4 regions of the Kitasatospora sp. NBC_00240 genome follow, and region 1 is predicted to be linked to each of the others. Evidence: riboswitches for the same ligand, from Rfam matches in the RefSeq annotation. Region 1 holds a riboswitch; each other region holds the start of a gene.
The links. A riboswitch is a leader RNA that binds a small molecule or an ion and turns the genes downstream of it on or off. The one in region 1 is predicted to bind cyclic di-AMP.
Positions count from the first base shown of each region.

Region 2: linked by a shared signal. The riboswitch ahead of OG689_RS32575 (transglycosylase family protein) and the one ahead of OG689_RS29690 (NlpC/P60 family protein) in region 1 are both predicted to bind cyclic di-AMP.
Region 3: linked by a shared signal. The riboswitch ahead of OG689_RS19350 (M23 family metallopeptidase) and the one ahead of OG689_RS29690 (NlpC/P60 family protein) in region 1 are both predicted to bind cyclic di-AMP.
Region 4: linked by a shared signal. The riboswitch ahead of OG689_RS44820 (transglycosylase family protein) and the one ahead of OG689_RS29690 (NlpC/P60 family protein) in region 1 are both predicted to bind cyclic di-AMP.

Region 1 is NZ_JAPEMU010000001.1:6,932,126-6,939,824, forward strand. It holds gene OG689_RS29680 (NYN domain-containing protein) at 1-1,228, shown strand, start outside; gene OG689_RS29685 (NlpC/P60 family protein) at 1,523-2,557, shown strand; cyclic di-AMP (ydaO/yuaA leader) riboswitch at 3,075-3,251, shown strand; gene OG689_RS29690 (NlpC/P60 family protein) at 3,313-4,386, shown strand; gene OG689_RS29695 (NlpC/P60 family protein) at 4,630-5,694, shown strand; gene OG689_RS29700 (hypothetical protein) at 5,778-7,004, shown strand; gene OG689_RS29705 (glycosyltransferase 87 family protein) at 7,072-7,699, opposite strand, start outside.
Region 2 is NZ_JAPEMU010000001.1:7,591,104-7,598,802, reverse strand. It holds gene OG689_RS32600 (helix-turn-helix transcriptional regulator) at 1-586, opposite strand, end outside; gene OG689_RS32595 (ATP-binding protein) at 1,005-1,547, shown strand; gene OG689_RS32590 (DUF397 domain-containing protein) at 1,833-2,069, opposite strand; gene OG689_RS32585 (hypothetical protein) at 2,585-3,478, shown strand; cyclic di-AMP (ydaO/yuaA leader) riboswitch at 4,966-5,162, shown strand; gene OG689_RS32575 (transglycosylase family protein) at 5,168-6,439, shown strand; gene OG689_RS32570 (hypothetical protein) at 6,854-7,054, shown strand; gene OG689_RS32565 (LacI family DNA-binding transcriptional regulator) at 7,201-7,699, opposite strand, start outside.
Region 3 is NZ_JAPEMU010000001.1:4,582,256-4,589,954, reverse strand. It holds gene OG689_RS19365 (TetR-like C-terminal domain-containing protein) at 1-117, opposite strand, end outside; gene OG689_RS19360 (alpha/beta fold hydrolase) at 205-1,059, opposite strand; gene OG689_RS19355 (YiaA/YiaB family inner membrane protein) at 1,233-1,523, opposite strand; cyclic di-AMP (ydaO/yuaA leader) riboswitch at 1,756-1,918, shown strand; gene OG689_RS19350 (M23 family metallopeptidase) at 1,931-2,782, shown strand; gene OG689_RS19345 (hypothetical protein) at 2,925-3,968, opposite strand; gene OG689_RS19340 (GNAT family N-acetyltransferase) at 4,003-4,566, shown strand; gene OG689_RS19335 (sensor domain-containing protein) at 4,687-5,409, shown strand; gene OG689_RS19330 (hypothetical protein) at 5,581-6,318, shown strand; gene OG689_RS19325 (tyrosine-protein phosphatase) at 6,330-7,088, shown strand; gene OG689_RS19320 (hypothetical protein) at 7,176-7,699, opposite strand, start outside.
Region 4 is NZ_JAPEMU010000001.1:4,173,209-4,180,907, reverse strand. It holds gene OG689_RS17600 (serine/threonine-protein kinase) at 1-169, shown strand, start outside; gene OG689_RS17595 (hypothetical protein) at 456-1,079, shown strand; gene OG689_RS17590 (MazG family protein) at 1,268-2,209, shown strand; gene OG689_RS17585 (SDR family NAD(P)-dependent oxidoreductase) at 2,318-2,761, opposite strand; gene OG689_RS17580 (cytochrome P450) at 2,909-4,162, shown strand; cyclic di-AMP (ydaO/yuaA leader) riboswitch at 4,393-4,564, shown strand; gene OG689_RS44820 (transglycosylase family protein) at 4,570-5,502, shown strand; gene eno (phosphopyruvate hydratase) at 5,748-7,034, shown strand; gene OG689_RS17560 (septum formation initiator family protein) at 7,179-7,661, shown strand; gene OG689_RS17555 (DUF501 domain-containing protein) at 7,651-7,699, shown strand, end outside.

The sequences.
Region 1 (7,699 bases):
GGTCGCCGAACTGCCGCTCTCGCTCCGCCAGTACGCCAAGTTCACGCCGGCCCGGCGGGCCAAGTACGCGGCCACGGCGCTGGCCGCCGCGCTGGAGTCCGAGCCCGCGTTCCGGGTGCGGATAGCGGACCGGCTGAGGCTGGGCCAGCCCGACCTGGTGAAGGCGCTGGAGGCCGGCACCGTGCCCGGCGCCGCCGACCCGATGGACGTCGCCACCGCCGCCTACCTGCTGCGCCCGCACGGCTGGGCCCGGCTGGTCGAGCAGGCGGGGGAGCTCGCCGAGCGGGCCGGCGCCGAGGGCGCGGCCGCCGAGTCGGCCCGGCTGGCCGAGAAGCTGCAGGCGGAACTGGCCGAGCTGCGAGCCGCCGCGCGGACCGACCTCGAGCGCCAGCGCGCCGAGTCGGAGAGCGTGCGCAAGGAGGCGGAGTCGCTGCGTAAGAAGGTGCGCTCGCTGGAGAGCGACACCCGGCGGGCGCAGGCCGAGACCCGCAAGCTGGCCGCCGAACTGGAGGCGCTGCGCGGCTCGTCGACCGCCGAGCGCAGCGCCGCCGACAGCGAGGCCCGGCGGCTCAAGCACCGGATCTCCGAACTGGAGACGGCGGTCGAGCACGGCCGGCGCTCGGCCCGCGAGGGGCGCAGCGTGGAGGACATGCGGCTGCGGCTGCTGCTCGACACCGTCCTGCAGTCGGCGCAGGGGCTGCAGCGGGAGCTGGCGCTGCCGGTCGCCCGGATCCACCCGGCCGACCTGGTGGAGGCGGTGGAGCCGGCCTCGGCCTCGCCGCACGACGTGGCCCGCCGGGCGCTCGCCGAGGACGATCCGGCGCTGCTGGACCAGCTGCTGGCGATCCCGCAGGTCCATCTGGTGGTGGACGGCTACAACGTCACCAAGACCGGCTACCCCTCGCTGCCGCTGGAACAGCAGCGGATCCGGCTGCTCGGCGGGCTGGCGATGCTGGCGCAGCGCACCCAGGCGGAGGTCACCTGCGTCTTCGACGGCCAGGACCTCGACGTCCCGGTGATCATGGCGCCGCCCCGCGGGGTCAGGGTGCGGTTCAGCCGGACGGGGGAGACGGCGGACGAGCTGATCCGCCGGCTGGTGCGGGCCGAGCCGCAGGGGCGGCCGGTGGTGGTGGTCTCCACCGACCGGGAGGTCGCGGACGGCGTGCGCAACGCCGGCGCGCGCCCGGTGGCCTCCGTCCTGCTGCTCAACCGGCTGGCCCGGGCCTGAGCCGGGCCGGTCCGCTGCCGGCCGAACGCCTGGGCGGCGGTCCCGGGCCCCGTGGGGGGTGCGGGCCGGCGCGTCGGGCGGCCCGGGGCCCGGATGCCGGGCGGCCGGCCTTGACAGCTGGTCAGGGCCTGGACGGCGGGAGTGTGTGGGTCAGGTGAATTCCCGGCCGAGGCCTCAAGTTGGTGGCCCTGCGGGAGTGGCGGAATGCGCTGATCTTCACTAGGGTCTGGCGTCAAACCTATTTTCCGGATACTCACTCGTTCGGGTGAGCCCGCAGGAAGAAGGAGCCGGTCCTTGGCCTCCCACCGCCGTCCGAAGCAGCCGAGCCGCGCGCGGGTGACCGTGCTCACCGCTGCCGCCGCGACCGCGGTCGCCCTGTCCGCCCAGATGAGCGCGCACGCCGCGCCCACCACGCCCTCCAAGAAGGAGGACGTGAAGGCGCAGGTCGACAAGCTCAACGAGGAGCAGGAGCAGGCCGCCGAGCGCTACAACGGCGCCAAGGAGCGGGCCGACCAGCTTCGCAAGCAGGCGGACCAGATCCAGGACCAGGTGGCCCGGGGCCAGGACCAGATGACCCACCTTCAGGCGGGCCTGGCCGAGGTGGCGGGCGAGCAGTACCGCACCGGCGGCATCGACCCGTCCGTCCAGCTGATGCTCGCCTCGGACCCGTCCGGCTACCTCCAGCAGGCGACCAGCGTCCAGCAGGCCACCTCCAGCCAGGCGGAGGCGCTGAAGGGTCTGCAGGACCAGCAGCGCCGGCTCGACCAGCAGAAGATCGAGGCCGCGGCAATCCTCTCCTCGCTGGACGAGACCACCCGGGACCTGAACCAGGCCAAGGCGGACGTCAACAAGAAGCTCCAGGAGGCGAACGCGCTGCTGAACTCGCTCAGCGCCGCGGACCGCGCCTCGGTGGTCCAGGGCGACGGCCGCGCCTCCCGCGACTCCGTCCGGGTGGACCTCGGCTCGCTGCCGCAGGCCGCCGGTTACGCCGGTGTCGCCGTGGCCAACGCGATGAGCAAGCAGGGTGCCAGGTACGTCTGGGGCGCCACCGGGCCGAGCACCTTCGACTGCTCGGGCCTGATGGTGTGGGCGTACGGCCAGGCCGGCGTCTCGCTGCCGCGCACCTCGCAGTCCCAGGGCAACGTCGGCGTGCGCGTGCCCTCGCTCGCCGAGGCCCAGCCGGGCGACCTGGTCGTCTACGGCTCCGACCGCCACCACGTCGGGATGTACATCGGCAACGGGCTGGTGGTGCACGCGCCGCACACCGGCGACGTGGTCAAGGTGATGAAGGCCGACGCGATGCCGATCAACACCATCCGCCGGGTCTGACGCACCGGGAGGCGCGGGCCGGGCGCGGTTAGCGCCCGGCCCCCTCGCCGTCCGGGCCGAGCGGGCCGGGCCCCGGGTGCGGGGGGTCACCTGATGCGTCCGGGCGCGGCGAGCGTCGGACCGCCGGGGCGGGCGGTGCCGTAGGGACTCCCGGGAGCGGGTGAGGTCCTGCCGAACGGGCGACAACGGGCCCATTTCGGACATTTGTTGATTGTTTGCCACCTTCGACATGCCCGGGCGCCCCGACATCCCGCTGTGATCTGGAACACGTGCCCCCGGGGTCCCTGGCGACCACATGATGAAAAACCATCAGCCCAGGGTGGACGGATGGTCACATCCGGTCATAATCACAATCGAACTTGGGTGGAGTTCCAACTTTTTTCCTACAACGATTTGAACGGATCACGGTTTCGTTACTAGGGTCATGCCTCGAACCACCGCGCAGTCGATCACCCAGCCTGGGTGGCGGCGGGGGTTACCGCCGAGTCCGAGAAGCAGCACGGGCAGTCAACTGCCCGACGGGGAAGCCCCTCCGGGGGAGCTGTGGAACGGAGCCGGGGAACCACGTTCCTCGGGGTGAATCGGCGCCAGGTCGGCCGGTCGTCGTGAGACGTCGGGCCGGTGAGGCGTCGTAGGGCATCTCTTCCAGCCCGAACCCGTCAGCTCACCCGGTAGGCGGCCGTAGGAAGAAGGAGTCCGCCTTCGTGGCGTCCCATCGTCGTCCCAAGCCCGCCGGTCGTGCCCGAGTTTCGATCATGACTGCTGCCGCTGCCGCCGCCGTGGCCCTGTCCGCCCAGGCCGGCGCCCACGCCGACCCGGTGCAGACCAAGGACCAGGTCAAGGAGCAGGTCGACCAGCTCAACGAGCAGGCCGAGGTCGCCACCGAGGCCTACAACGGTGCGCAGGCCAAGCAGCAGGACCTGCAGAAGCAGGTCGGCGAGATCCAGGACCGGGTGGCGCGCCAGCAGGCCCAGGTGACCGATCTCCAGGGCGGCCTCGCCGAGATCGCGGCGGAGCAGTACCGCAACGGCGGCATCTCGCCGACCGTCCAGCTGATGCTCTCCACCAGCCCGGACAACTTCCTCAACCAGGCCGGTTCGATCAACCAGGCCGGTGACTCGCAGAGCAACGCGCTGAAGGAGCTCCAGGCCCAGCAGCGCAAGCTGGACCAGGACAAGTCCGAGGCGCAGGGCAAGCTCGCCGAGCTGGACACCACCACCCAGCAGCTCAAGGCCAGCAAGGACGAGGTCCAGGGCAAGCTCGCCAAGGCGCAGCAGCTGCTCAACACGCTGACCGAGCAGGAGCGCGAGGCGCTGAAGGCCGCCGAGGCCAAGGCCGCCGCGGACGCCAAGGCGAAGGCCGACGCCGCCAAGGCGCAGACCGACCGCGCCTCCCGCGACACCACCCGCAGCCCGCTCAGCAGCGGTGGTTCGACCGCGGCCGCCTCCACCCCGGCGCCCTCGAGCGTCCCGGCCAGCGGCCGGGCCGCCGCCGCCATCGCCGCCGCCGAGACCAAGCTCGGTGCCCCGTACGTGTACGGCGCCACCGGCCCGAACTCCTTCGACTGCTCGGGCTTCACCGGCTGGGCCTACGCCCAGGCCAACGTGTCGCTGCCGCGCACCTCGCAGGCGCAGGCCTCGGCCGGCAAGCGGATCGGCACCAACATCGCCGACGCGCAGCCCGGCGACCTCATCATCTACTACGGCGGCATGACCCACGTGGGCCTCTACGTGGGTGGCGGCCAGATCATCCACGCCCCGCACACGGGTGCGAACGTCCGCTACGAGTCCGCGACCGTGATGCCGATCTCGGCCATCGTCCGGATCTGACGCGGCCCGCGCCGCAGCTTCGCCGGCTCCTTCCGCAGGCCCGGCCCCGGTTCGTCCGGGGGCCGGGCCTGCGGCGTTCCGGCTGCCCGAGCTGATGTCCGATTGGGGGTCAAATATTCGGGTTGGGAGGGGTTTGGACTCGGTCGCGAGGACTCGCTAACGTCTGCCCCCGGACCTCCGCTCGGACGGTCGCCCACTCCGGGCGGCGGCGGTGGCCCGGCCGCAGGAATGGAGCCGCGCCGCATGGCGATGCACCGCCGTCACCCACTGCCAGGTGTGCACACGCTGGTCCGCGCGCTGGTGCTCACCGCCGCCGCCGGCACCGCGCTGGGTGTTGCGGCCGGCGGCAGCGCCTTCGCCGCCCCCGGCGTGCCTGACGGACCGCCGGACCGCAAGGACGTCAAGGCCCAGGTCGACCAGATCTACGACGAGGCCGAGCAGGCCTCGGAGAAGTACAACGCCGCACTGGAGTACCAGCGCCGGCTGCTCGGTGAGAGCGGCGCCCTCCAGCAGCAGGTGGCGGCCGGCCAGGAGGAGCTCAACCGGCTGCACGGCGAACTCGCCACCGTCGCCGCGGCCCAGTACCGGGCCGGCGGGATCGGCCCGACCGCGCAGCTGATGCTCGCCTCCGACCCGGAGGGCTACCTGTCCCGGGCCCGCAGCCTGGACCAGGTCGCCGAGCGGCAGAGCGAGACCCTGCGCGAGGTGGCCGAGCGGCAACGCCGGCTGGACCAGCGCCGCAGCGAGGCCACCGCCAAGCTCGCCGAGCTGGAGGAGGCCCGCCGGGCGCTGGCCGACAACAAGGAGCAGATCCAGCAGCGCCTGACCGAGGCCCAGCGGCTGCTGAACAGCCTCGGCGTGGCCGGCCGGACCCGGCTGGCCGCCCAGGACGCCCGGGACGCCGAGCAGCGGGCCACCCGGGGCACCGACCGGCTGGACCTCGGCACCGCCCCGCCGGCCTCGGACCGTGCCGCCGCCGCGCTGGCCGCCGCCGTCACCAGGATCGGCTCCCCGTACGTGTACGGGGCGAGCGGGCCCGGCGCGTTCGACTGCTCGGGTCTGATGTACTGGAGCTGGCGGCAGGCCGGCGTGAGCCTGCCGCGGACCTCGCAGGGCCAGGCGCGCGCGGGACAGCGGGTCGCCCTGGCCGATGCACGACCGGGAGACCTGGTGATCTTCTACGGGGACAGGCACCACGTCGGCATGTACGCCGGCGGCGGCGTCGTCGTGCACGCCCCCTACCCCGGCGCGCGGGTCCGCTACGAGAGCGTCAACGCGATGCCGGTCACCGAGGTGGTCCGGCTCTGAGCCCTCCCCGGCCGCTCCAGGCGGACCTCACCCGCGACCTGCCGCGCGACCTGCCCCGTGCAGCCGGCGGGGCGGGTCGCCGTGTGCTGTCCCGGCGCGGTGCGCTGCTGCTGGCCGCCGGCGGCCTGGCCCAGCTCTCGCTGCCGCCCGCCACCGCCGCCCGCCCCGCCGCGGCGCGGGGTCCCGGCGCCGCCGAGCTGTCGGCGCTGCTCGCCGCCCGTGCCGACGCGGTGCGTACCCACGACCCGGCGGCCGCCGCCGCGGGCAGCACCACGGCCGGCCGCCCGGCCGCCGCTGAGCTGCTGGCCAGGACCGCCGCCGTACCGCTGGCCGCACTGGCCTACCGGGTCACCTCCACCGGCCCGCCGGACGCCGCCGGCCGGGTGACCGCACGGGCCGAGCTGGCGGTCCGGATCGCCGGCTACGACGAGTACCCCGCGTTGTTCTCCCGGCGGCTGGAGCTGGCCGGGGAGGCCGGCGCCTGGCGGGTCGGGCGGGAGGAGCCGGACGGCGGCGCCGTGCCGCTCTGGGACCTGGGCGCCGTCGAGGCCGCCGCCGGCGCGCACTGCCTGGTGCTGGCCACGTCCGGCGGCGCCGTCCGGCCGGCCGCACTGGTGGAGGTCGCCGACCGGGCGGTTTCGGCGGTCGGCGCGGTCTGGGGCGGGGACTGGGCCGGCCGGCTGCTGCTGGAGCTGCCGGCCGGGCAGGAGCAGTTCGCCCGGCTGCTGGACGTCCCGCCGGCCGACTGGGCGGACATGGCGGCCGTCACCACCGCCGCGGCCGGCGCCCCCTCGCACACCCCGGCCGACCGCGTCCTGGTCAACCCCGAGGCGTACACCAGGCTGAGCGAGCTCGGCCGGCAGGTCGTCACCACCCACGAGGCCACCCACGTCGCCACCCGGGCCGACACCCGGCCCTGGACCCCGCTCTGGCTCTCCGAGGGCGCCGCGGACTGGACCGGCTACCTGGGCACCGGCCGCACCGCCCGGCAGATCGCCCCCGAACTCGCCCGCGACGTCGCCGCCGGGCGGGTGCCCGCCGCACTGCCCGCCGACGCGGACTTCACCGCCGGGGCGGCGGGCATCGCCCAGGCGTACGAGCTGTCCTGGCTGGCCTGCGACCTGATCGCCGCCCGGTACGGGCCGCAGCGGCTGGTCGCCTTCTACCGGGCGGTGGCCGCGGCGGGCCCCGGCCCGGACCGCGAGGCACGGCTCGACCAGGTGCTGCGGACGGAGCTGGGCACCGGGCTGGACGACTTCACGGCGCGCTGGAGGGACGAGATACGCACCCGGCTCTCCGGCACCGGCTGAGGCGGCGTGGAGCCGTCGGCCGGGCACACCGGGCCCGGAGCCGCGGGAGCGCCCGAGGGCCGGCCGGTCAGCGCTCGGCGCCGGCGTGCGGACGGTCGATGCCGTCCAGCAGGTCCTGCTCGTAGGCGATGCCCGGGCGTACGGGGTAGGCCGGGTTGGCGGTCAGCTCCAGCGGGGCCGGCAGCACCACGGTGGGGGCCAGGGTGGCCGGGGTCCGGCTGGAGCGCCACAGGCGCACGCAGGACAGCACGGCGGCCACCAGCAGCAGCAGGTTGCGCAGCCCCAGGACGACGACGCCCCAGGTGTGGCTGGCGGTGACCTGGCCGAACAGCAGCGGGAACTCCAGCATGGTCAGCGGGGTGGCGAGCAGCACCAGCACCGCCACCGGGCGCTGGCTGGTCGCGCGGACGCTCAGACAGACCGCGGCCACACCCACCAGCCAGACCATGTACTGCGGGCTGATCACCCGGCTGGTCACGGTGAACACCAGCAGCGCGGCGAGCGCCGCGTCGTACGTGGTGGCCGCGGTGCGGCGCTTCGCGGTGAGCCGCCAGAACAGCAGCCAGGCGAAGCCGGCCAGGGTGCCGGCCACCATCACCTTGGAGATGACGTCGACCCAGGGCCCGAGCATCTCGGTGGAGCCGTAGTTCATCTTCACCTGGCCGTCCCAGGTCCCGGCCATCCGCGCGAAGTGC
Region 2 (7,699 bases), 660 kb from region 1:
GGAGCTGACCGCGCATCACCTGGGGACCGCCGACCGGGCGCCGCAGCGCGGCCTCGTCGATGACCGCCCAGAGCCGCGGGCTGTTGCCGTCGGTGAGCAGCTTCTGGCGGCGCAGGCGCAGGCTGACGCGGCGTTCCAGCTCCTCCTCGCTGATCACCGGGCGGCTCTGGCCGAAGACGGCGCGGGCGTACTCCTCGGACTGCAGCAGGCCGGGGATGAACTGCACCTCGTAGGTGCGGATCAGCGTGGCCGCCTCCTCCAGACCGACGTAGGTCTGGAACCAGCCGGGCAGCACGTCGTTGTAACTGTGCCACCAGCCCGACTTGTTGGCCTCGCGCACCAGGCCGAGCAGGGCCTCGCGCTCGGCACCGTCGTTCACCCCGTACAGGCTGAGGAGGTCGGCGACGTCACGCTCCTTGAAACTGACCCGGCCGAGCTCCATGCGGCTGATCTTGGATTCGGACGCGCGGATGGCGTACCCGGCGTCCTCGCGGGTGATCCCCCGGGCCTCGCGGAGCCGGCGGAGCTGGGAGCCGAGGAGGATCCGGCGAACCATCGAGCCGCCGCCCGGCTGAACTGTGGTCATGCGGTCCAAACCTCCACCTTGGGCAAACAGCGCACAGTCTGCCATCAGTTGAGCGCTCTCGGTGCCGGTACTGACGGATGTATCTATCAGTTCTGCACCTGCAGCACCAGGATGCACGTGCATTCGGCGCATGCATATGCCAATAGTGCGACTGCACGTGAATCGACTCTTGCATCTGCAGTGAGCGCAGAGGACCATGGTGCACGTGCACCTGCACATCCCTGGCATTCCCGCGGGCACCGCGTCGACCCCACGCGCGACTCCGCACACCAGCCCGGCAGCGCTGCGGCGCGACCGGGCACTTGTGTGCGCGCAAGGGCCGTACGAGGTGGCAACCCAACGGCCGAGCGAGTCGGAGGTGACCGGCATGACCCCGGCGGGTCCAGCCGTGTCGGCCCCCTTATGGGAGGAGCTCTTCATGAGCACCGGTACGGCCTTGGCGGTCGACCCCCACGTGGTCACCTGCACGCTCGCTCCCCGCTACGAAGCCGTCAGAACCGCGCGCGACTTCGCCAGAACGACGCTCAACCGCTGGGGACTCGGTGACCTCTTCGACGACGTCGCACTGGTTGCCTCCGAGCTGGTGACCAATGCCCTGCGGCACGCCGTCGGCGCCAGACCCGATCCGGGTCACCTGGCCGCCGACCTGGCCGCGATCCCCTCCCAGGGCGGACCGCAGCAGTCCTTCGACGGACGGCTGCCGATCCGGATAAGCCTGGTGCACCGCGCGCCGCAGGTGGTCTGTGCGGTCAGCGACCCCAGCAGTACCGGGCCGGTCGCCCGGGAGGCCGACTTCGTCGCGGAGTCCGGCCGGGGGCTGCACCTGGTGGACTCCTTCAGCCGCTCCTGGGGCTGGCACCCACTGGCCGGCGCGGGCAAGGTGGTCTGGGCGCTGTTCGAGGCCGAGGATCCGGCCGCACACGCCCAGGACGCCATCGGGCGGCACCGGCGCTCGGCCTGACACCCCGGCGGATCGGACGGCGGCGCACCCCGGCGGGAACCTCCGTACGGTCACGCGCCGGCCGGAGCGGCGCCCGGGGGCCGGGGCCGGCAGTACGGCGTCCGGCGCGGGCAGGTCCGGCGGTACGGCGTCCGGCAGGCAGGGGGCCCGGCACAACGGGGCCGGGACGGCCACCACAGGCCTCCTCCCCGGCGCGCGGGCCTCGGATCACCCGCCGACGACAACGGCCGTCGTGGTGTCAGCACCCACGACGGCCCCCTGGAACGCGGCGACGGTGAACCGGCGTCAGAGCGCCAGGTGGTCGAACTCCCCGTCCTTCGCGCCGAGCAGCAGTGCCGCTATCTCGGCCCGCGTGTAGATCAGTGCCGGACCGTCCGGGAAGCGAGAGTTGCGCATCGCGACATCGCCCCCCGGCAGTGCGGCGAACTCGACGCAGTTGCCCTGGGAATTGCTGTGCATGCTCTTCTGCCAGACCACTCCCTCAAGGTCCGCAGCCGCCATGCCGTTGTACGTGTGGTGCATAGAAATCTCCCGAAGAGACCGGAGTAGTCGTCCAGTTCGGCGCGCGGCACGTCGGGCCGCCCTCCACCGGCCCGGCCCCCTGCCGGCTCGGCACACGCCTCACTTGACGTGATGATAGCTGCAGTGCACGTGCATCAGCACGGGACGTTGCAGGTGCACGAGGAACCACCGGGCGTCATGCAACCAGTCGGGGAACCGCTCGGTCGACGGTACGTAAGCGGACAAACTTGACCGAACCACAAACCGCGCGATAACCGCCCGTAGGCAACTCCCCGCGCAATGTTGATCTTCGACTGCCGGGAGTCGCGCCCCCGTGACCCACAGTCAGTCGGCCCGGGCCGTGTGATACATGTCACCCGACGGCCCGGGTGGCGCCGCCGCACCGGGGAGATCCGGGTGACATGACCACCATCCCGGCAGGTTTGTCGCCCTATGACCGAAATGACGGCATGCTCACCGCTCGACATCGGCAGCCGACTGCGACTCTGCCGGGTCGATGTCCTACGATCTCCGCCATGAGCACCGCAGCCATCCCGGGCGCGCCACTGCCCGTCCGCACTCCAGGCTCCCGTGCGCGGGGGCGCCATCGTCGACCCGAGCGCCCCGAGATCCCGGCCGGATCGCCGGCCCTCGTGCTCGCCGTGCCCGCCACCGCGGGCCCCGAGTCCCGGCCCGTGGTCGACGAACTGCTGTCGATCGTCCGCAGCGAGCAGTCCGGCGTCGAGACCGCCGCCGCCTACCTCGCCGACGACTCCGCCGAGGAATCCGGCCCCACCGTGGCCGAGCTGATCGCCCAGGCCCTCGACGCCGGTCTGCCGGCACCCGTGGTGGTGCCGCTGCTGACCGGCCCGCACGGCTTCCTCGACGACCTGCACGCGCTGGCCGCCGGCAGCGGCGCCACGATCACCGACGTGCTCGGCCCGCACCCGCTGCTGGCCGAGGCCGTCCACGTCCGGCTGTCCGAGGCGGGGCTGGCCCGCGCCGACCGCGCCCGGCTCTTCGCCATCGCCACCGCGGCCGACGGCGTGGTCCTCACCACCGTCGGCGGCGAGGACGCAGCGGCCGCCGCCGGGATCACCGGCGTGCTGCTCGCCGCCCGGCTCGCCGTACCCGTCGTCTCCGCCGCCCTGGACGTGCCCGGCTCGGTGGCCGCGGCCGTCGACCACCTGCGCGCCACCGGCTCGCAGCGTCCCGCGCTGGCGCCGCTCGTGATCGGCCCGGAGGCCGACCCCGAGCTGCTCGCCACCGCCGCGGAGGAGACCGGCTGCCCCAGCGCGGCCCCGCTCGGCGCCTACCCGACGGTCGGCCAGCTGGTCGCCTCCACCTACCTCTCCGCCCTTGAGGTCGCCCTGGCCCAGCTGGAGCAGGCCCGGGAGCAGGAGCCGGAGCACGAGCAGGCCGCGGAGTGACCTCCGCGCCGTGACGACCGCCCGCAGGGGCCCCGGATCCGTCCGGGGCCCCTGCGGCGTTCCCGGGGTCCGAACCCGCCCACCGGGCACCGGGCGGGCGCCGGCTACCTCGGGGGCGGGGCAGGGCGCCTCAGGACCGGGGCCCGCATCGCGCCCGGGGGCGGCAACGGTCCGATCCCAGGACCGGCCTGAGCGCAGGTCAGGCCCGGACGTGTGACGGCCCGGAAGCAGCGGGGTGGAGCGAGGGCGTGCGGGCGGCAACGGGCGGCGCGGCGGGTCGATCGGGAGGCCCCGAACGGCACCCCGACACCCGCCGAGGAACACCGGTCCGCGCTTCCGCCGAGCAGGCGCACGGCCACTCCTCGGCGCCTGACCGGAGGCCGTCCGTCGCCCGTCGGGGGCGGGTCCGACGGCGGGCCGCACTTCGCGCACCGGTTTCGTCCGCGACGCGCGCCGCAGGGCTCGGTCGGCAGGGCAAGCAGGGCACGGCGAACCCGGGAGCGTCGCCGCGGCAGACGGCCGCCCGGGTGCGGCGGCTGAGGCCGCCTCGGAAGATGACGCCCCCTCCGACGACGGTCCGGGGACGGACGAAGTCCCGGCCGGCCGCTCCTGCCGGGTGACGGTGGCTCCGCCGGCAATCCGACGCGCGGACCACATCCTGACGGGAGGGCACCTGCCCGTCCTCCGGTGCGCAGGCCGGACGGTGACGGCAGGTCCGACGCCGGGCCTGGCCCCGATCCGGGTGCCCGGGACGTGAGGGCGGTGCCACCCCGGAGCCGGCACTCCCCGGCCCGCACCCCCGCGCCGCCCGGGGGAATCTCACGACGGGGGCGGGGCGGACCGTCCGCGGGCCGTTGCCCGGCGCTCGGAGGTCGCCACTCCGGCACCCTGGCCGGCGCCCGCCTCCCCGGCGAGGTGCGGGGCGGGTACGGCGCGACCGGCCGGCCCCGGCATCCCGGAAGGGCATGACCGGGGCTCACCTCCCGACGCGGGGAAGGAATTGCCAAGATATGCCCTATTTGATCCAAATTGCCCGATATTAAGAACGTCAGCTCCCCACCCCCGCCGACACCCACCACGGCACCGACGGCGAGCCGGCCAGGCCCCCCGTCGAATGATTCGCCCCGCCTCGATAGCAAATGCCCGACTGTACCCAAATGCCGGATTACACCGGACTGTCGCGCGTTGTACCAGATTGCTCCGCAAGGACTTTGGTCACGGGAGCGAGCCTCCCGCCCTCCGGTTGCGGGCCTTCGGCCGCCGTGGTTCCGTGCCCTCCGTCGCACCCGTGAGGTCGCCCGGGGATCCCCTGAAGGACAGGCAGAACTCTCCGACGGCACGGCATTTACCTGAAATCGGGCATTTTTGATCATGTCGACCCGTGTGCCACAACGAATCCAGGGTCCTGTGACGAGCGCCACACATGTTTGCGGTTTGAACTTAAGTCTGCTTAACGTGCTCCCCGTTCGTGGTCACACGGACCCAGTTCATCCGCAACGCCGAGGCCTGCCGTCGGATGCGCTGGCAGCGCGAATACGCACCACGGCAGGCGCGGGGGACCCAGGTAAGTCGCCCCGGACCGGTTCGCACCGGTCCAGGGGCTAGGGGTGAAGCCGTGCTCAGCACGGCCGGGCAACTCCAGCCCGAATCCGACAGCTCACCTCGCAGGCGTGGGAGAGGAACATCTTCATGCTGCCCACCAACGGCACCCGTCTGTCCAGCCGCACCCGTCGCGTGATCGCCGCCGTTGGCGTGGCCGGCGTCGGCCTCACCATCCCCTGCCTCACCTCCGGTGTCGCCAGCGCCGCCTCCGTGGCCACCTGGGACAAGGTCGCCCAGTGCGAGAGCGGCGGCAACTGGAGCATCAACACCGGCAACGGCTTCTACGGCGGCCTCCAGTTCACCAACAGCACCTGGGCCGCGTTCGGCGGTACGGCGTTCGCCTCGCGCGCCGACCTCGCCACCAAGGACCAGCAGATCGCCACCGCCGAGAAGGTCCTCGCGGAGCAGGGCCCCGGCGCCTGGCCGGTCTGCTCGATCCAGGCCGGCCTGACCAAGGGCGGCACCCCGGCCGCCGTGGACACCGGCGCCCCGGCCGCCGCCAAGCCCGCCACCCCGGCCCCCGCCACCCCGGCCCCCGCCGCCCCGGCGAAGCCCGCCGCGCCGGCCGCGCAGGCCCCCGCCAAGAGCGACAGCTCCAAGGGCTCCGCCGACTCCTGGTCCGGCAGCAAGTCCTGGTCGCAGCAGGGCAAGTGGTCCAAGGACGACCGCCGCACCTACACCGTGATCGCCGGCGACTGGCTGTCCGCCATCGCCGACAAGAACCACGTCCAGGGTGGCTGGGAGCGTCTGTACGAGCTCAACAAGTCCGTCCTGACCGAGGGCCCCGACTCCATCTACCCGGGCCAGCACCTGGCCCTGGGCGGCGGCGACGCGACCGCCACCAAGTCCTCGGACAGCTCGGACTCGGCCAAGAAGTTCGACTGGTTCAACAAGTCCGACTCGGCCACCGCCACCAAGACCACCTCGGCCAAGCCGGCCGCCGCCGAAGCCGCCGCCCCGGCGGCCCAGGCCTCGACCGCCCAGGCCCCCGCCGCCTCCGGCAGCATGGCCGCCGCGGTCTCCTTCGCGCAGTCGAAGGTCGGCCAGGCGTACATCTACGGCGGCACCGGCAACGGTGGCTGGGACTGCTCCGGCCTGACCCAGGCGGCCTTCCGCGCGGCCGGGATCTCCATCCCGCGCGTGGCCGCCGACCAGGCCGCCGCCAGCACCCACGTCTCGCTGGACAGCCTGCAGCCGGGCGACCTGCTGTTCTGGTCCAACAACGGCAGCGACTCGGGCGTCTACCACGTCGCGATCTACACCGGCAACGGCAGCTACGTCGAGGCCGCCAACCCGAGCGCCGGGGTCCGCACCGAGACCATCGCCAACTGGGCGCCGGACTTCGCGGGCCGCATCTGATCCGCCCCCGGTCCGGCCTGTCGCCGGTCCTGTTCGATACGTTTCGGACCGGTTCGTCCCGGTCCGATCCGGCAGCGGTCCGCGGCACCTGACGCCGCCGCAAGCGCGCCGCCGTCCCGGGAGAGTCTGGTCGCTCCCCCGGGGCGGCGGTGTCGGCCGTTCCGGGCCGCGGGGACGGCGGCGGGTCGCCGGGCCGTGGACGGTGTCGTCGGGTCGTCGGGTCGTCGGGCCGGGTGTCCGGGGTCCGGGGTCCGCCCGACGGGAGACCTCGGAGCCCGCTCTCCACGCCCCGCCGAGCGGCCGCGCGGCCCCCGGACGCCCCGGCGGGGACACGGCTGCGGCCGCCCGGGGCGGCCATGGCCAATCGCGTCGGCAGCGGGCAAGCTGGCCCTCCGTACCCGAGGAGGAGTCGCCATGCCCAGGATCACCGTCACGCTGGATTCGGACCTCGCGATCGAGGCGATGCTGCTCGCCGGCACCAGGAGTCCGCAGGACGCGGTGGAGCTGATCGTCCGTGACTACCTGGCCCGGGGCCACCGGACCGAGGCCCGGACCGGCGACGCCGCCGACGGGCGGCGGGTCACCCCGGACCGGCCCACCGCCCAGGAGGGCTGAGCCTGGGCCCTCGGGCCACGGCCGACGGGCGGGTAAGCCGGCCCGAAGGGCGGACGGACAGCAGTGGGCCCCGACGCGTCCAGGACGCGTCGGGGCCCAATCCTGTCCGGCAGGGGCGGCGCGGGCCGCCCCTGGACCGGCTGTGCTCAGTCGCCGCGGTTGGCCCGGGCGCCGGTGGAGCCGCGCATGACCAGCTCCGGCTGGAACATGAACTCGCCGCGCTGGACGGCGTTCCCGCCGACCTCCTCCAGCAGGGCGTCGACGGCGGCGGTGGCCATCGCCTCGACCGGCTGGCGGATCGTGGTCAGCGGCGGTTCGGTGAAGGCGATCAGCGGCGAGTCGTCGAAGCCGACCACCGAGATGTCCTGCGGCACGGCCATGCCGCGCTGGCGCACGGCCCGGATCGCGCCGAGCGCCATCATGTCGCTGCCGCAGACGATCGCGGTGCAGCCCTTGTCGAGCAGGGCGCCGGCCGCCGCGTGGCCGCCCTCCACGCTGAACAGCGTGTGGTGGACCAGGCCCTCGGCCTCCTCGCGGCTCACCCCGAGCAGGTCCGTTATGGCCGCGGTGAAGCCCTCGATCTTGCGCAGCACCGGGACGAACCGGCGCTGGCCGACGGCCAGGCCGATCCGCTCGTGGCCGAGC
Region 3 (7,699 bases), 2.3 Mb from region 1:
GGCGACCCCGGCCCGCGCGGCGACGGCGGCCAGGGTGAGGGCTTCGGGGCCTTGGTCGTCGATCAGGCCGAGGGCGTGGGTGACGACGGTGTCCGGGGTCAGTCCGGCGCGTGGCATGGGGGCCTCCAGAAGGGTGGTGCGGCGCCGAGGTGCGGCGCGGTGGGGGAAGGCGGCCCGCGCGGGGTGGCCGGGCGCGGGGCGGGCTCAGCCCTGGGTGTCGGCGGTGCTGGGCCGGGACTCGGTGAGCGAGGCCAGGAAGGGCACCAGTGCGTCGGCGGTGGCCTGCGGGAACTCCGCCATCGGGTAGTGGCCGGCGCCCTCGATCATCACCTTGCGGGCGTTGAGCGCGGCGGCCTGGCGGTCGGCGACGACCTCGGGCTTGGGGAAGTCGGGGTCCTTGCTGCCCATCACGACCAGCGCGGGGCAGGTCACCGCGGCCGACCAGCCGACCGGCGCGGAGTCGCCGCGGACGTAGCCGCGGGTGGCGGTCTTCCGCCCCGGGGTGCGCAGCGAGGCGACCAGCTCGGCGCGGTACTCGGCGAAGTCGGCCGGCTTGGCGGTGGGGAAGGCCAGCTTCTGGTACATGCCCCAGAAGGCGGGGAACTGGATCACGGCCGAGCCGAGCACCTTGACCAGGCCGCGCTGGAAGGCGGTCTGCGGCAGGTTCTCGACGAAGGCGTCCAGCAGGGCGATCCCGGCGACCCGGTCGGGGGCGTCCCCGGCGACCTTGACCACGCTGGCGCCGGTGTAGGAGCTGCCGACCAGTACGGCGCGCTCGATGCCGAGGTGGTCCAGCAGGGCCAGGACGTCGTCGGCGATGGCGGCGGGGGAGTAGTCGTCCCACGGGATCGAGGACTCGCCGAAGCCGCGGATGTCCATGGTGATCACCCGGTGGCCGGCCCCGGCCAGCAGCGGGTGCAGGTGGCGGTAGGCGGAGCGGGAGTCGAGCATGCCGGGGACCAGGAGGACGGGCGCGCCGCTGCCGTGCTCGGTGTCGTCGAAGGCGATTCGCCCGCCGGGGACGTCGAGGTAACGGGTCGCGAGAGGAGTGGTGGACATCGCGGGCCTCCTTGGCCTGTGGGCCGTGCCGTCGGCGACTTGCCGATAGCCATAAAGCTAAGGCTAATAGCCTTAGCTGTCAAGGAGTGACGTCCGGTGTCCGATTCGGCCGGCCGCCGTGCGCCCGGCCCGCCGCCGGGATGCGGCGCCCTGCGCACCGGCCCGGCAGGGCGTCAGATGCCCTCCACCTTGAAGGGGTCGTGCTCGGCCAGCAGCTTCTCCAGCCGGGCCTGGTCGACCCGGGTGACGATCTCGGTGCTCTCCTGGCGGTCACGGATCACCTTGGCGAGGGTGAACGAGGAGGTCACCGTGTACAGCAGGCCGATGCCCAGAAAGGCCCTGGTCCATGCGCCTACCGGCAGGTAGGCGATGCCGACGGCCAGGGCGCCGCCGGAGATCGCGAAGGACAGCACGGCCTGGACGTAGTACGCCGCCGTGGTACGTGACTGCATCGAGGTGCTCATGCGGCCAGGATGGCCAAGCGTCATGTCGCGCACATGAGTACGGGTACTCAGATTCAGGTGCGGTTTGTTGACGCCTGTTCACGATCCGTAGTGCCCCCGGATGGTAACCATGCCAAATCGCCCATTCCGCCCCATGAAAATGTTGACTGCCCTCCCTGGACGGCTTGGAATCAGGGGCTCCTAGGATTAACGTTTGATAACGCAGCGCGGTCGGCAACGCCGTATCCACGGCACCGTGCGCTCGCCTAATCCCGCACGACCGGCCCTCCGGGGCAGGTCAGGGAGCCGGGGAACCACCGTTCCTTGGGGTGAATCGGCCAGGCCCAGGCCCGGCCGTAGGAGACCTTCCTGCTCCGAACCCGTCAGCTAACCCGGTAGGCGCGAAGGAAGGAAAGGAGCGCGCCTCCGTGGCGTCGTCGCACTCTCCGGCACACCTCCCGGGTTCCACCGGCACCCAGCTGCTCGACCACCCCTGGCCGCCCGCCCACGGCGGTGCGTACGGCGAGGCCCGGGACGAGACCGCCCCGCCGGCCGACAGCAACCGGCACCGGATGCCCCGTCAGACCCGCGGAACCGGCCCGCTGCTCGGTGTCACCGCGGTGGCCGCCACCCTCGGCGCCACCGGATTCGCCTCCGCGACCCCCGCCGCCGCACCCGCCGTGATCTCGCCGGACGAGACCACCGTGCTCTCCGCCGATCCCGGCCTGGCCCTCGCCGCCCGCATCCAGCTGCAGGCCGACAGCCAGCGCACCGCCGCCGAGGAGGGCGCCCGCCTGCAGGCCGCCAAGGAGGCCGAGGCCAAGCGCGCCACCCAGCAGCAGGAGGCCCAGAAGGCCGCCGCGGCCGCCGAGAAGGCCAAGCTCGCCGCGATCCAGCTGCCGGTCCGCGACTACTTCCTCTCCGCCCACTACGGGCAGAGCGCCTCGTACTGGTCGCACCTGCACACCGGCCTCGACTTCGCCGCCTCCACCGGCACCCCGGTGTACTCGGTCGGCTCCGGCACCATCACCTCGGCCGGCTGGTCCGGCTCGTACGGCTACCGGATCATCCAGACCCTGCCCGACGGCACCGAGATCTGGTACTGCCACCTCTCCTCGATCATCAAGGCCTCCGGCAAGGTCGTGCCCGGCCAGCAGATCGGCAAGGTCGGCGCCACCGGCAACGTGACCGGCCCGCACCTGCACCTGGAGGTCCGCCCGGACGGCGGCGCCCCCGTCGACCCGGAGAGCTGGCTGGAGCAGCGCGGCCTCACCCCCTGACGGATCGGCCCGCCCTGACGGATGGGGCCCTGCCCCGACGGGTCGGCCCTCGTGCCGGCGGGCGGCGGCACGCCCCGCCGGGCCTGCCGCCACCCCCTGACGGACCCTCCCGGCCCCGGCCCCCGCCGGGACCGGCGGGCCGTCACTCCCGCGGGCGGTCCGGCTCCGGCGCCCCGGCCGACCCCTCGGGGGAGCCCGGCGCCGCAGCGTCCTCCTCGGCCCACTGCTCCTCGCCGGCCCACTCCTCCTCCGTGGCCCACTGCTCCTGACCGTCCCACTGCTCCTGGCCGTCCGGGCCGACCTCGCCCTCGGGCTCCTGGGGCAGCTGCGCCAGGTACGCCTCGATCTCCTCCGGGCCCGGCTCCGGCGCCAGGTCGGAGTACTCCTCCACCAGCAGCCGGGGCAGCCCCGGCACCGTCCACTCGCCGAACAGCCGCATCGCCTCCACGGCCGCCGCCGCCTCGAAGGACTCGAAGTCCCCGGCGAGCTCCTGCGGCATCGGCCGGCCCAGCGCGTTCAGCTCGGCCAGGTTGCGGTAGCTGCGCTCCATCAGCCCGTTCTCCAGCAGCATCCGGGCTCCGTCGGTGGCCATCCCGACCGACATCAGCCGGGTGGGACCCCAGCCGCCGTCGCCGTCCACCCGGTCCAGCACGCCGGAGTCCTCCAGCGCCTCGTACGCCGCGATCCGCTCCGCCGGGCCGAGCTCGCGGAACCCGTCCAGCCAGGCCCGGACCGCCGCCGGGTCGTCCACCGCCACGCCGTCCGCGCGCAGCAGCAGGGTGTACAGCCGGGGCCAGGTCACCAGGTCCGCGCGGCGCAGCAGGCCGGTCGCCACCTCGCCCTGCCACTCGGCCTCGGCCAGCAGCCGCTCCTGCCGCTTGGCGTTCAGCCGCTTCGCCGCCCGCTGATGGTCGATCAGCAGCCGCACCGCCGCGCCGTACGCCAGCGGGTCCTCGCCGGGCGCCGGCTGCACGTACAGGTAGAGCCGCTCGTACAGCAGGTGCTCGACGGCCGCCGAGGTCAGCTCGGGCCAGCCGTCGCGGATCCGGCCGCCGCCGAGTTCGAGCAGCGTCAGCACCGCCCGCAGCGGGCCCTCGGCCACCGGCCCGCGGTCCTGGGCCCGCGCCCAGGCGGTCAGCTCGGCGGTCCGGGTACGAGGGGCGAGCCGCAGGTCATCGTCGTTCATGTGACGTACGGTAGCCGCTGTACCGTTGGCGGACATGGTCCCCGTACTGCTCACCGGCCCGCGTCTGGTCATCCGCGAGTTCCACCACACCCCCGGCGACATCGACGCGTTGCACGCCGTCTTCGGCGATCCCGAGACGGCCCGATACCTCCCCTTCGAACCACGCGACCGGGAGACCTGCGCCGACCAGATCGCGCTCTACCTCGAAGAGGCGCAGAAGGATCCGCGCAGCACCTACCGCCTGGCCGTGACCCGCCTGGAGGACGGCGAGGACGCCGTGCCGATCGGTAACGCCGTGCTCGGGGTGGAGCCCCAGCGCGCCGGCTTCGTCGGCTACGCGCTGCGCCGCGACACCTGGGGCCTGGGCTACGCCAGCGAGATCACCCGGCTGATCTGCGGCTTCGGCTTCGGCACCCTCGGACTGCACCGGCTGTACGCCCGGGTCGACCCCGCCAACACCGCCTCCGCCCGGGTGCTGACCAAAGCCGGGTTCCAGCTGGAGGGCCGGATCCGGCACGACCTGTACCTGCGCGGGACCTGGCACGACGCCCAGCAGTACTCGCTGCTGGAGGACGAGTGGACCGCCCAGGGCGGCTGACAGGGGGTTAACCCCACCCCGGACCGGCCGGTGGGCCGGATACCGCCGCCGCGCCGTCCGCGGGACCGTTGAGGTGTCAGCAGGAAGCGAACCGGAACACCACGAGGGACCGAGGCGGCCATGATCAGCAGCAGCGCGGAACGCGGCGAGTACGACGGCTACGAGGCCCACCGCCCGGCCCGGGGCGGCGGGGCCCGGCCGGCCCCCGGGTTCTGGCGGGCGCCGTTCAGCCGCTCGTACTTCCGCGAGGTCGGTTTCACCCTCGGCGGCCTGCCGATCGCCGTCGCCGGGTTCGTCGTCGCCGTCACCCTGTTCTCGCTCGGCCTCGGCACCCTGGTCACCGCGATCGGGCTGCCGGTGCTGGTGGCGCTGCTCGGTTCGGCCCGGGGCTTCGGCGCCCTGGAGCGGGCCCGGGCCCGGGGCCTGCTCGCCCTGGACGTCCCGGCCCCCGCACCGGTCCGGCCGGCCCGTCCCGGATTCTGGGGCGGCGTCACCGGCCGCCTCGGCGACGCGGCCGGCTGGAAGGCCGTGCTGTACCTGGTCCTGATGTTCCCCTGGGCGATCCTCACCTTCACGCTGTCGCTGACCTTCCTGGTCACCGGCTGGGTGGTCGCCGCCTACCCGCTCTACCACTGGGTCTTCGCCCGCTGGACGCCGTGGCCCGGCTACCAGCTCTTCGACTTCACCAAGGACGGCCGGCACCACCAGTACTTCATCGAGTCACCCGTGCAGATCGCCGGGATGTCCGCGGTCGGGTTCGTGCTGGTCTTCCTGACCCCGCTGCTGGTCCGCGCGACGACCAACGTCAACCGGCTGGCGGTCCGCGGCCTGCTCGGCGGCTGAGCCCGACACCTGCGGCGGGCACCCGTGGCGGGCAGGCGGGCAGGCGGGCAGGGAGGCAGGGAGGCAAGCAGGCAGGGAGGCAAGCAGGCAGGCCGGGACGGTCCGGCGGCGGACCACGCCGCCGGACCGTCCCGGGTGCGGGCAGCCCCGGCCCGTGGTCCGATGATCGTCATGGCCGAACCAGCCGCCCCCGAGATCCTGCTGACCTCGCGTCCCCTGGACGAGTACTGCGGGCTCTTCGGCCTCACCCGGGCCGCCCTCGCCGCCGTCGCCGGCCCCGTCCTGGACTGCCCGGGCGGGGCCGCCGGCCTCACCGCCGAGGCCCGCGCCCTCGGCTGCCACGTCATCGCCGCCGACCCCGCGTACGCCGCGCCGCTGCCCGCCGTCACCGCCCGCGCGCTGGCCGGCCGGGACGCGATGGCCGGGGCCATGCGGGCCACGCCGCACCTCTACCCGGCCCCCCGCGACCTCCCGCCCGACCGCTACCTGCGCAGCTGGGACCGCGCCCGCCGGCTGTTCGCCGCCGACACCGCCGCCCACCCCGAGGACTACGTCGCCGCCGCGCTGCCCAGGCTCCCGTTCGCCGACCACACCTTCGCCCTCACCCTCAGCGGGTACCTGCTGCTCGCCTACCCCGGCCAGTTCGGCCCCCGGCACCAGCTCGCCGGACTGCTGGAACTCGTCCGGGTCACCGCCCCCGGCGGCGAGGCCCGGATCTACCCCCTGCACGACGGCGACGGCCGGCGCTGCCCGCACCTGGCAGACCTGCGCCGGGAGCTCGGCCGACACCGGGTCAGCAGCGAGATCCGTGCCTTCCCCCGTCCCGGCGACGGCCGCACCCGGCGGATCCTGGTGCTGACCCACGCCCGCTCCCGGATCCGCCGACCCGCCGGGGCGCCCAGCCGTTAGCGTGTCTGCCCATGGACCTCACCGACCCGCCCGTGACCGGCGGCCCTGCGGCCGTGCCCGGCGCCCACCGCCTGCTCGACATACCCGGCGTCCGCAACGCCCGCGACGTCGGCGGGTTCGCCGCCGCCGACGGCCGGCGGGTGCGCACCGGGCTGCTGTACCGGTCCGGCTGGCTCGCCGAGCTCACCCCTGAGGGCAGCCGGGCCCTCGCCAAGCTCGGCGTCCGCACCGTCCTCGACCTGCGGGACCCGGCGGAGATGCTGGTCCGGCCCGACCGCCTGGACGGCCTGGACGTCAGCACCGCCCACCACCCGCTGCTCCCGCAGGACGGCGTCGACCACTACGGCGAGCCGCTCGACGAGGCGTACCGCCTGATCACCGACGCCGCCGCCGGCACCCTGCCGGCCCTGCTCGGCCGGCTCACCGAGCCCGAGGCGCTGCCCGCGCTGCTGCACTGCGCCGTCGGCCGCGACCGCACCGGCATCGCGGTGGCCGTGCTGCTCAGCGTGCTCGGGGTCCCCGACGAGGACATCGTCGACGACTACCTGCTCTCCAACCTGGGCCTCGGGCTGCTGGACGGCGTCCCGCAGGAGTACCTGGACGCCAACGGCGTCGTCCGGTTCACCGAGATCGTCGGCCCCGGGCTGATCACCGGGGCGCTGGCCGCGCTGCGCGAACGCCACGGCTCCCTGCCCGCGTTCCTGGCCGGGGCCGGACTCGGCGAGGCGGGCCTGGCCCGCCTGCGGGAGCTCTTCCTCGAACCGGCCTGAACCCGGCCTGAGCCCGGCGTGAGCCCGGGCGGGCGCGCCGGTCGGCGGTCGGCTTCCGCACCACCGGGGGCGGGGGCCGGTCAAGCCCTAGGGTCGGCCCTGCGCCGCGGGCTGGCGGGGCACGGCCGGCGCGGCGTCCACCCGGGCCAGGATCTTCTCCGCCAGCCAGCTCCGGTCCGAGCCGTACGGGATGCCCTCCGGGGCGACCAGCTGCGAGGCCACGGCGTCCCGCAGCCGGTGCCACTCCCCGGCGGCCAGCCGGGAGAGCAGGCCGCGGGCCGCCAGCAGCGCGTGGTACTGCTCGAAGCCCGAGCGGGGGCGCTCGATCGCCTCCAGGACGCTGCCGAGATCGGCCAGCGCCGGATCGCCCTGCATCAGCGCGAGCGCCTGCACCCGCCGGCCCTCCGAGCCGTCCGCGAACAGCTCCCTGACCTGCTCCGCCGTCAGGGCCGAGCGCCGGGCGGTCGACCGCACCTCGGCCACCACGTTCTCCGGGCTGGCGTCGCCGGCGGGCGGCAACTGCTCCCGGACGGTCTCCGGACGGTCGGTACTGCTGCCCAGCAGCCCCAGGTGCTGCATCGCCCGGACCCGCAGGTCGTCCGCGCCGACCT
Region 4 (7,699 bases), 2.8 Mb from region 1:
CCTGCGGCAGAGCCTCGACCAGCTCCAGCAGCACCGCCGGACGGGCAACCCGCCCGCCGCCCCCGCCCCCGGCCCGGTGCCCGCGCCCGCGACCCCGCCGGCGACGGACCCCCGCTCGGCGGGCTGGCCCACGCCGGCCCCCGGCAACCCGTACGCGACCGGGCGCTGACCGGCCGGACCCGCGACGGGCCGGGTTCGCCCGTTCGGAGCAGGGTCCCCGACGGCGGGCACCGGTCGCCCTACGCTCGGGGCACGTCCGGCGCTCCGGGCGCATCCGCCCCGCGCGGGCGCGCCGACGCGCGCCCGAGCGCCCGGGCAGTCCGCCCGCGCGCCGAGCGCTCCTTGCCCGCGGCACCGCGCGCGCCGGCACCGCGCCCGTACGCGCCGCGCCGTGCGCACGGTCGGTCCGCACCGCCCTTCCGCACCCCGCCGCACCCTCTGGGGAGGCTCCCGCAATGAACCGCCTGGCCACCTTCCGGCGCGCCGTCGCCCCCGCCGCCCGGGCGCTGCCCGCGGCCGTGGCCGGCCTCGGCGTGCTGCTGCTCTGCTCCTGCGGCGGGCCCGTGCAGGCGGGCGCCGCGGCCGTGCTGGACGGCGAGCGGATAAGCCTGACGGCGGTGCAGGAGCGGGTGGCCGAGCTGCGCACGGTCACGGCGGCCTCGCCCGGTGACGCCGAGGCGGGCGCCGAGGGACTGGCGCGCCGGGCGGTCACCCAGCTGGTGCTGGACGCCCTGGTGTCCCGGGCGCTGGCCGACCGCGGGCTGAGCGTCGGCGCCGGCGAGGCGGCGGCGGCCCGCGCGGCGGACCAGGCCTGGGCGGGCGGCGCGGCGCAGCTGGAACAACTGCTGGCCGCCCGGGGCGTCCCCGCGACCGAGGTCGACCGGTACTACCTCCAGCAGGTGGGCATCCGCCGGCTGGCCGCCGCCCGGGGGCAGGACGCCGGGACGGAGGCCGGGGACACCGAGGTCCGCCGGGCACTGGCCGAGGCGGCGGACGCCCTGCACGTCCGGGTCAATCCCCGGTACGGCAGCTGGGACGCGCAGCGGGTCGTGCTCACACCGGACCGGCCCGACAGCTGAAGCCGGCCCGACCGCCCGGCCGGGGCGCCCGCCGGGTCCGGGTGCTCGCCCGGCCCGGCCGCCGTCCACGGCCCGGCAGCCGTGCCCGGGGCCCGGGCACGGACCGGTAGGTTCGGAGGGTGACCACGTCTACGGCAGCCCCGAAGCTGATCCTGCTCACCACCACCCACCGGGTCGCCCCCGGTCTGATGTCCTGGCCGGCCTGGGAAGCCCTGCGCGGCGCGGGCCTGGTGCTGGCGGCGGACCCGGCGCACCCGCAGCTGCCCGCCGTCCGCCAGGCGGGTGTCCAGGTGGAGATCGTCGAGCGTGGCACCGCCCCCGCGCTGGCCCGCCGGCTGTCCGCCGGGCCCGAGCGGGTCACCGTCTGGCTGGGCAGCCCCGACGGCGACCCGGGCCTGACCGACGCGCTCGCCCGGCTCGCGGTCGAGGAGGCCGGGTCGGTGCCCGAGATCGAGCTGCTGCCCGGCTCCTACGACCTGCCGGGCGCGCGGCTGCTCGACCTGGCCTCGGTGATGGACCGGCTGCGGTCGCCCGGCGGCTGCCCGTGGGACGCCGAGCAGACCCATGCCTCGCTGGTGAAGTACCTGGTGGAGGAGGCCTTCGAGCTGGTCGAGGCGATCGAGGAGGGCGACCGCGAGACACTGCGCGAGGAGCTCGGGGACGTCCTGCTGCAGGTGTTCTTCCACTCGCGGATCGCGGAGGAGCACTCCGAGGACCCGTTCTCCATCGACGACGTCGCGGGCGACATCGTCGAGAAGCTGATGTACCGCCACCCGCACGTCTTCGGCGACGTCGAGGCCGAGGGGACGGCCGCGGTCGAGGCGAACTGGGAGCAGCTGAAGGCGGCCGAGAAGCAGCGCGAGTCCGTCCTGGACGGTGTGCCGGCCGGCCTGCCGGCACTGGCGTACGCGGCGAAGCTGGTCTCCCGGGTACGTCGCGCGGGCTTCACCGCCGTGCCGGACGCCCCGTACGAGCTGCCGGCGGAGCTGACCGCGGAGTCGGCGGGCCGGCTGCTGCTCGCGGTGGCGCAGCGGGCGCACGACGCCGGCGTGGACGTGGACGCCGCGCTCCGGGCGAGTGCCCGCGGCTACCGCCGGGAGGTCCGGGCGGCGGAGGGCCTGGCGGACTGAGCCGGGCCGCCCGGGCTCTGCGCCGGGCACGCGGGCGGCCGGCCGGGGTCGGACGGAGCGCGGCCGACGGCGCGAGGTCGGGTGGCGCGGGGTCGGACGGGTCCGGCGTCAGCCGCGCTCGGTGCCCGCGGCGGTGCCGGTGAGCGCTTGGTCGTCCGCGGGCCGGCGCTGCGGCGGGACGACCTCGCTGATCGCCTCGCCGACGAGGGCGAGCAGTTCGGCGAGCCGGTCGAGGTGGCCGGGCAGCTCGGCCGGCGAGACGATCCGCTCGCCGTCGGGCCCGGCGACGCAGAACAGGTCGATCGGGCCGAGGTGCTTCTCCGCGGTGTCGACCAGGGCGGCCACGTCGCTGGGGCGGTGGATGTCGCCGCACACCCCGACCACCGGGCAGCCGGGGCGGTCCAGTTCGGCGGCGAGGTCCTCGGCCCGGTTGGGGTGCTGGTCGGCGATGAGCACCCCGGCGGCGCCGGCGGCCGTGAAACGGCGGGCCAGATCGGCTCCCGAACCGCCGTCCAGTACCGCGATGACCACCACTGCCCCGGCTACCCGCATGGGTGCGCTCCTCCCTGTGGGCGACACCGCACCGGCGCCCACCAAAGACATGTCGGAGGATCCTAGGCACGTCACGACCCTCTGCGACAGGGATTACCCATCAGGTGACCAGGCTCACGCCTGCCGGCCACCGGATACCGTCAGGTCATGCCGGATCAGCCGAACCCCGCCCAGCCTCCCCTCTTCACGTGGGAGTTCGCCGCCGACCCCTACCCCGCGTACGCGTGGCTGCGCGAGCACTCCCCGGTGCACCGCACCACACTGCCGAGCGGCGTGGACGCCTGGCTGGTCACCCGGTACGCGGAGGCCCGGCAGGCGCTGGCCGACGGGCGGCTCTCGAAGAACCCGGCGAACCACAGCGAGCAGGCGCACCGCACCGGGCGGGTGGGGATCCCCGGTGAGCGCAGCGCCGACCTGATGACACACCTGCTGAACATCGACCCGCCGGACCACACCAGGTTGCGGCGGCTGGTCTCGAAGGCGTTCACACCGCGCCGGGTGGCGGAGTTCGAGCCCAGGGTGCAGCAGCTGACCGACCGGCTGATCGACTCCTTCGCCGGGCGCGGCTCGGCCGACCTGATCCACGAGTTCGCCTTCCCACTCCCCATCTACGCGATCTGCGACCTGCTCGGCGTCCCGCCCGAGGACCAGGACGACTTCCGGGACTGGGCGGGCATGATGATCCGGCACGGCGGCGGCCCGCGCGGCGGGGTGGCCCGCGCGGTGAAGAAGATGCGGTCCTACCTGCTGGAGCTGATCCACCGCAAGCGGGCCGACCTGGGCGACGACCTGATCTCCGGGTTGATCCGGGCCGGTGACCACGGGGAGCACCTCACCGAGAACGAGGCCGCCGCGATGGCCTTCATCCTGCTGTTCGCGGGCTTCGAGACCACCGTCAACCTGATCGGCAACGGCTTCTACGCGCTGCTGCGCCACCCCGAGCAGCGCGCGCTGCTGCAGGACTCGGTGGCGGCGGGGGAGAGCGCGCTGCTGGCCACCGCGGTGGAGGAACTGCTGCGTTACGACGGCCCGGTGGAGCTGGCCACCTGGCGGTTCGCGACCCGTCCGCTGACCATCGGCGGGGTGGACATCCCGGTCGGCGACCCGGTCCTGGTGGTGCTGGCGGCGGCGGACCGCGATCCGGCACGTTTCGCGGACGAGAACACCCTCGACATCGCCCGCAAGGACAATCCGCACCTCGGTTTCGGCCACGGGATCCACTACTGCATCGGCGCGCCGCTGGCCCGGCTGGAGGGCCAGGCCGCACTGGCCACGCTGCTCACCAGGCTGCCTGATCTGCGGCTTGCGGCGGAACCGGAGGAACTTCGCTGGCGCGGTGGGCTGATCATGCGTGGACTTCGTGAACTCCCGGTCGAATTCACCCCGGCGAAGGCGCTCTGACCGGCCCGGTCACGCTGACGGCGTGTCGGACAGACTCGCTCACGGGCGCTCAGAACATGCATCAATGCGGACATTTAGGCGTGGTTTGTAAACGATCCGCCGACTGTCGTAATTTCCGTGTGATGTATGCGATATGAGCTTGTGATTGATGTGAGGATCTGTCTACTCTCCCTGGTGTTCGCAGCTGCGAACACCCGTGCGCGGAACGCCGAGTCCTGCCCGCCGCGCTGCCGGGAAACCGACCAGACCCTTGGGCAGGGGCGGGGGACCCAGGATTTTCTGCCGTTCCCCACGGCTTGGGGTGAAGCCGCATCAGGTGGAAGAAGGATTCCGCCCGAGGCGGCCGGGCCACCTCCCGGTCCGAACCCGACAGCTCACCTCGCAGGCGTGCGGAGAGGGACTTGTCCATGCTGTTCGTTGGTAACGGTCGTCACCGTCGTCGTACCCAGACCGAGAAGGCCATCGCCGTGGCCGGCGTCGCCGGCGTCGGGCTCGCGATGCCGCTCCTCGCCGCCACCGGCGCCCACGCGGCCCCCGTGTCCGTCTGGGACAAGGTCGCCCAGTGCGAGAGCGGCGGGAACTGGAGCATCAACACCGGCAACGGGTACTACGGCGGACTCCAGTTCAGCCAGAGCACCTGGAAGGCCTTCGGCGGCGGCCAGTACGCCCCGCAGGCGCACAAGGCCAGCAAGGGTCAGCAGATCGCCGTCGCGGAGAAGGTCCTCTCCTCGCAGGGCCCGGGCGCCTGGCCGGTCTGCTCGGTCAAGGCCGGCCTGACGAAGGGCGGCGCCTCCGCCCAGGTCGACACCGCGGACGCCGCCCCGCAGAGCGCCTCGCAGGACACCGGCACCAGGAGCGCGCAGCCCGCCCCCACCACCGCCAAGCCCGCCAAGCCGGCGCAGTCGAAGCCGGCCCGGGCCACCCGGGCGAAGGTCTCGACGGACGACCAGGGCGCCTCGTCCGGTCGCGGCGAGGCCCAGGACCCGGACTTCTCCGGCCGCACCGGCTGGGACGCCGCCAACAAGGTCTTCTGGTACCAGGTCGACGGCGGCTGGCACTGGACGAGCCACCAGAACGTCTACGAGCGCCACGCGGGCGACGACGCGTCCGAGACCCGCACCGCCCCCACGGCCGAGCCCGCCGCACCGGCCGCGCAGGTCACCCCCGCCGCCGCGACGACCGGGCGGGCCTACACCGTGCAGCCCGGCGACACCCTGGGCGGGATCGCCGGCAGCCAGGACGTGGCCGGCGGCTGGGGCGCGCTGTACGACGGCAACCGCTCCGTGGTGGGCGGCGACCCGAACCTCATCCTGCCGGGCCAGGTCCTGAACCTCGGCTGAGCACGGCGCGCGGGGTCGTGCCGTCCGGTGCGGCCCCCTTCGCCCGCTTTCGCCCCGCTCTGGGTGCATCCCGTGGGGCATCCAGGTGAACTACCGGTGGGTAGCCCGGCCACACGCTGAGACGGGACCCAGGCCGACGTGGCCGGGAGAGCCCGTGCGGTTAGGCTCTGGTCGTAACGACTCCGCAATCGTCCGCAGGACTCCACAACGGTCCGCGGATACCTGCTTCCGCTAGGAGATGCCTCGTGCCGTCCATTGATGTCGTCGTAGCCCGTGAGATTCTCGACTCGCGTGGCAACCCCACGGTCGAGGTCGAGGTCGGCCTCGACGACGGCAGCACCGGCCGTGCCGCTGTCCCGTCCGGCGCCTCCACCGGTGCCTTCGAGGCACTTGAGCTGCGCGACGGCGACAAGAACCGCTACTTCGGCAAGGGCGTGGAGAAGGCCGTCCTGGCCGTCATCGAGCAGATCGGCCCGGAGCTCGTCGGCTACGACGCCACCGAGCAGCGCCTGATCGACCAGGCCATGCTCGACCTGGACGCCACCCCCGACAAGTCCTCGCTCGGCGCCAACGCCATCCTCGGCGTCTCGCTCGCCGTGGCCCACGCCGCCTCCGAGGCCTCGGACCTGCCGCTGTTCCGCTACCTCGGCGGCCCGAACGCGCACGTCCTGCCCGTCCCGATGATGAACATCCTCAACGGTGGCTCGCACGCGGACTCCAACGTCGACATCCAGGAGTTCATGATCGCTCCGATCGGCGCGGAGTCCTTCTCCGAGGCCGTGCGCTGGGGCGTCGAGGTCTACCACACGCTCAAGGGCGTGCTGAAGGAGCGCGGCCTCTCCACCGGTCTGGGCGACGAGGGCGGCTTCGCCCCCAACCTGGACAGCAACCGCGAGGCGCTCGACCTCATCGTCGAGGCCATCAAGAAGGCCGGCTACGTGCCCGGCAAGGACGTCGCCCTGGCGCTGGACGTCGCCGCCTCCGAGTTCTACAAGGACGGCGCCTACCAGTTCGAGGGCAAGGGCCTCTCCTCGGCCGAGCTCATCGACTACTACGCCGAGCTGGTCGCCTCGTACCCGCTGGTCTCCATCGAGGACCCGCTGGACGAGCAGGACTGGGACGGCTGGAAGGCCATGACCGTCAAGCTCGGCGACAAGGTCCAGCTGGTCGGCGACGACCTGTTCGTCACCAACCCGGTGCGCCTCGCCAAGGGCATCGAGACCGGCACCGCCAACGCGCTGCTGGTGAAGGTCAACCAGATCGGCTCGCTCACCGAGACCCTGGACGCCGTCGAGCTGGCCCAGCGCAACGGCTACCGCTGCATGATGTCGCACCGCTCCGGCGAGACCGAGGACGTCACCATCGCCGACCTCGCCGTCGCCACCAACTGCGGCCAGATCAAGACCGGCGCCCCGGCCCGCTCCGAGCGCGTCGCCAAGTACAACCAGCTGCTGCGCATCGAGGAGATCCTCGACGACGCCGCCGAGTACGCCGGCCGGGGTGCCTTCCCGCGCTTCAAGTACGAGGCCTGACCTCGCCACGAGGGCTGACGCCCTCGGCGAGAGCTGTCCGCCCCGAGTACGGGGGCGGACACACAGCCGCTGCACCGGTGCCCCGGCTCTCACCCCGTAGGGTGGGGGCCGGGGCACCGGCGCGACCAGGAGGGGTAACGGGAGATGGCAGGCTGGAAGATTCCGGGCTTCGCGGCGCGCCCGCGATTCACCAGCCGGGCGACCGTGCTCGTCCTGGTGCTCTGCTCCCTGGTGGCGATCCTCGCCTACCCCACCCGCCAGTTCATCTCCCAGCGCTCGGAGATCTCCGCCCAGCGCGCCAGGGCCGAACACGCCAGACAGCAGGTCGAGCAGCTCCGCCGGGAGAAGGCCCGCTGGCAGGACCCGGAGTTCGTCAAGGCCCAGGCCCGGGCCCGGCTGCACTACGCGATGCCGGGGGAGACCCCGTTCATCTCGGTGGACCCGGCCGCCGGCGCCGCCAAGTCCTCCTCGGCCGGCGCCGGCGCCGCCGGCCCGGCGAAGGCCGCCAAGCCCTGGTACGCGAGCGTCTGGGACTCCGTGGACGCCGCCGACACGGCCGCCCTGGCCCCGCCCGCCGCCGCCCCCGCCCCTGCCCCCGCTAGAGACAGCTCTCCCCATGACCACTGAGAACACCCCTTCCGCCTCCGACGCCACCCCCGGTGCGG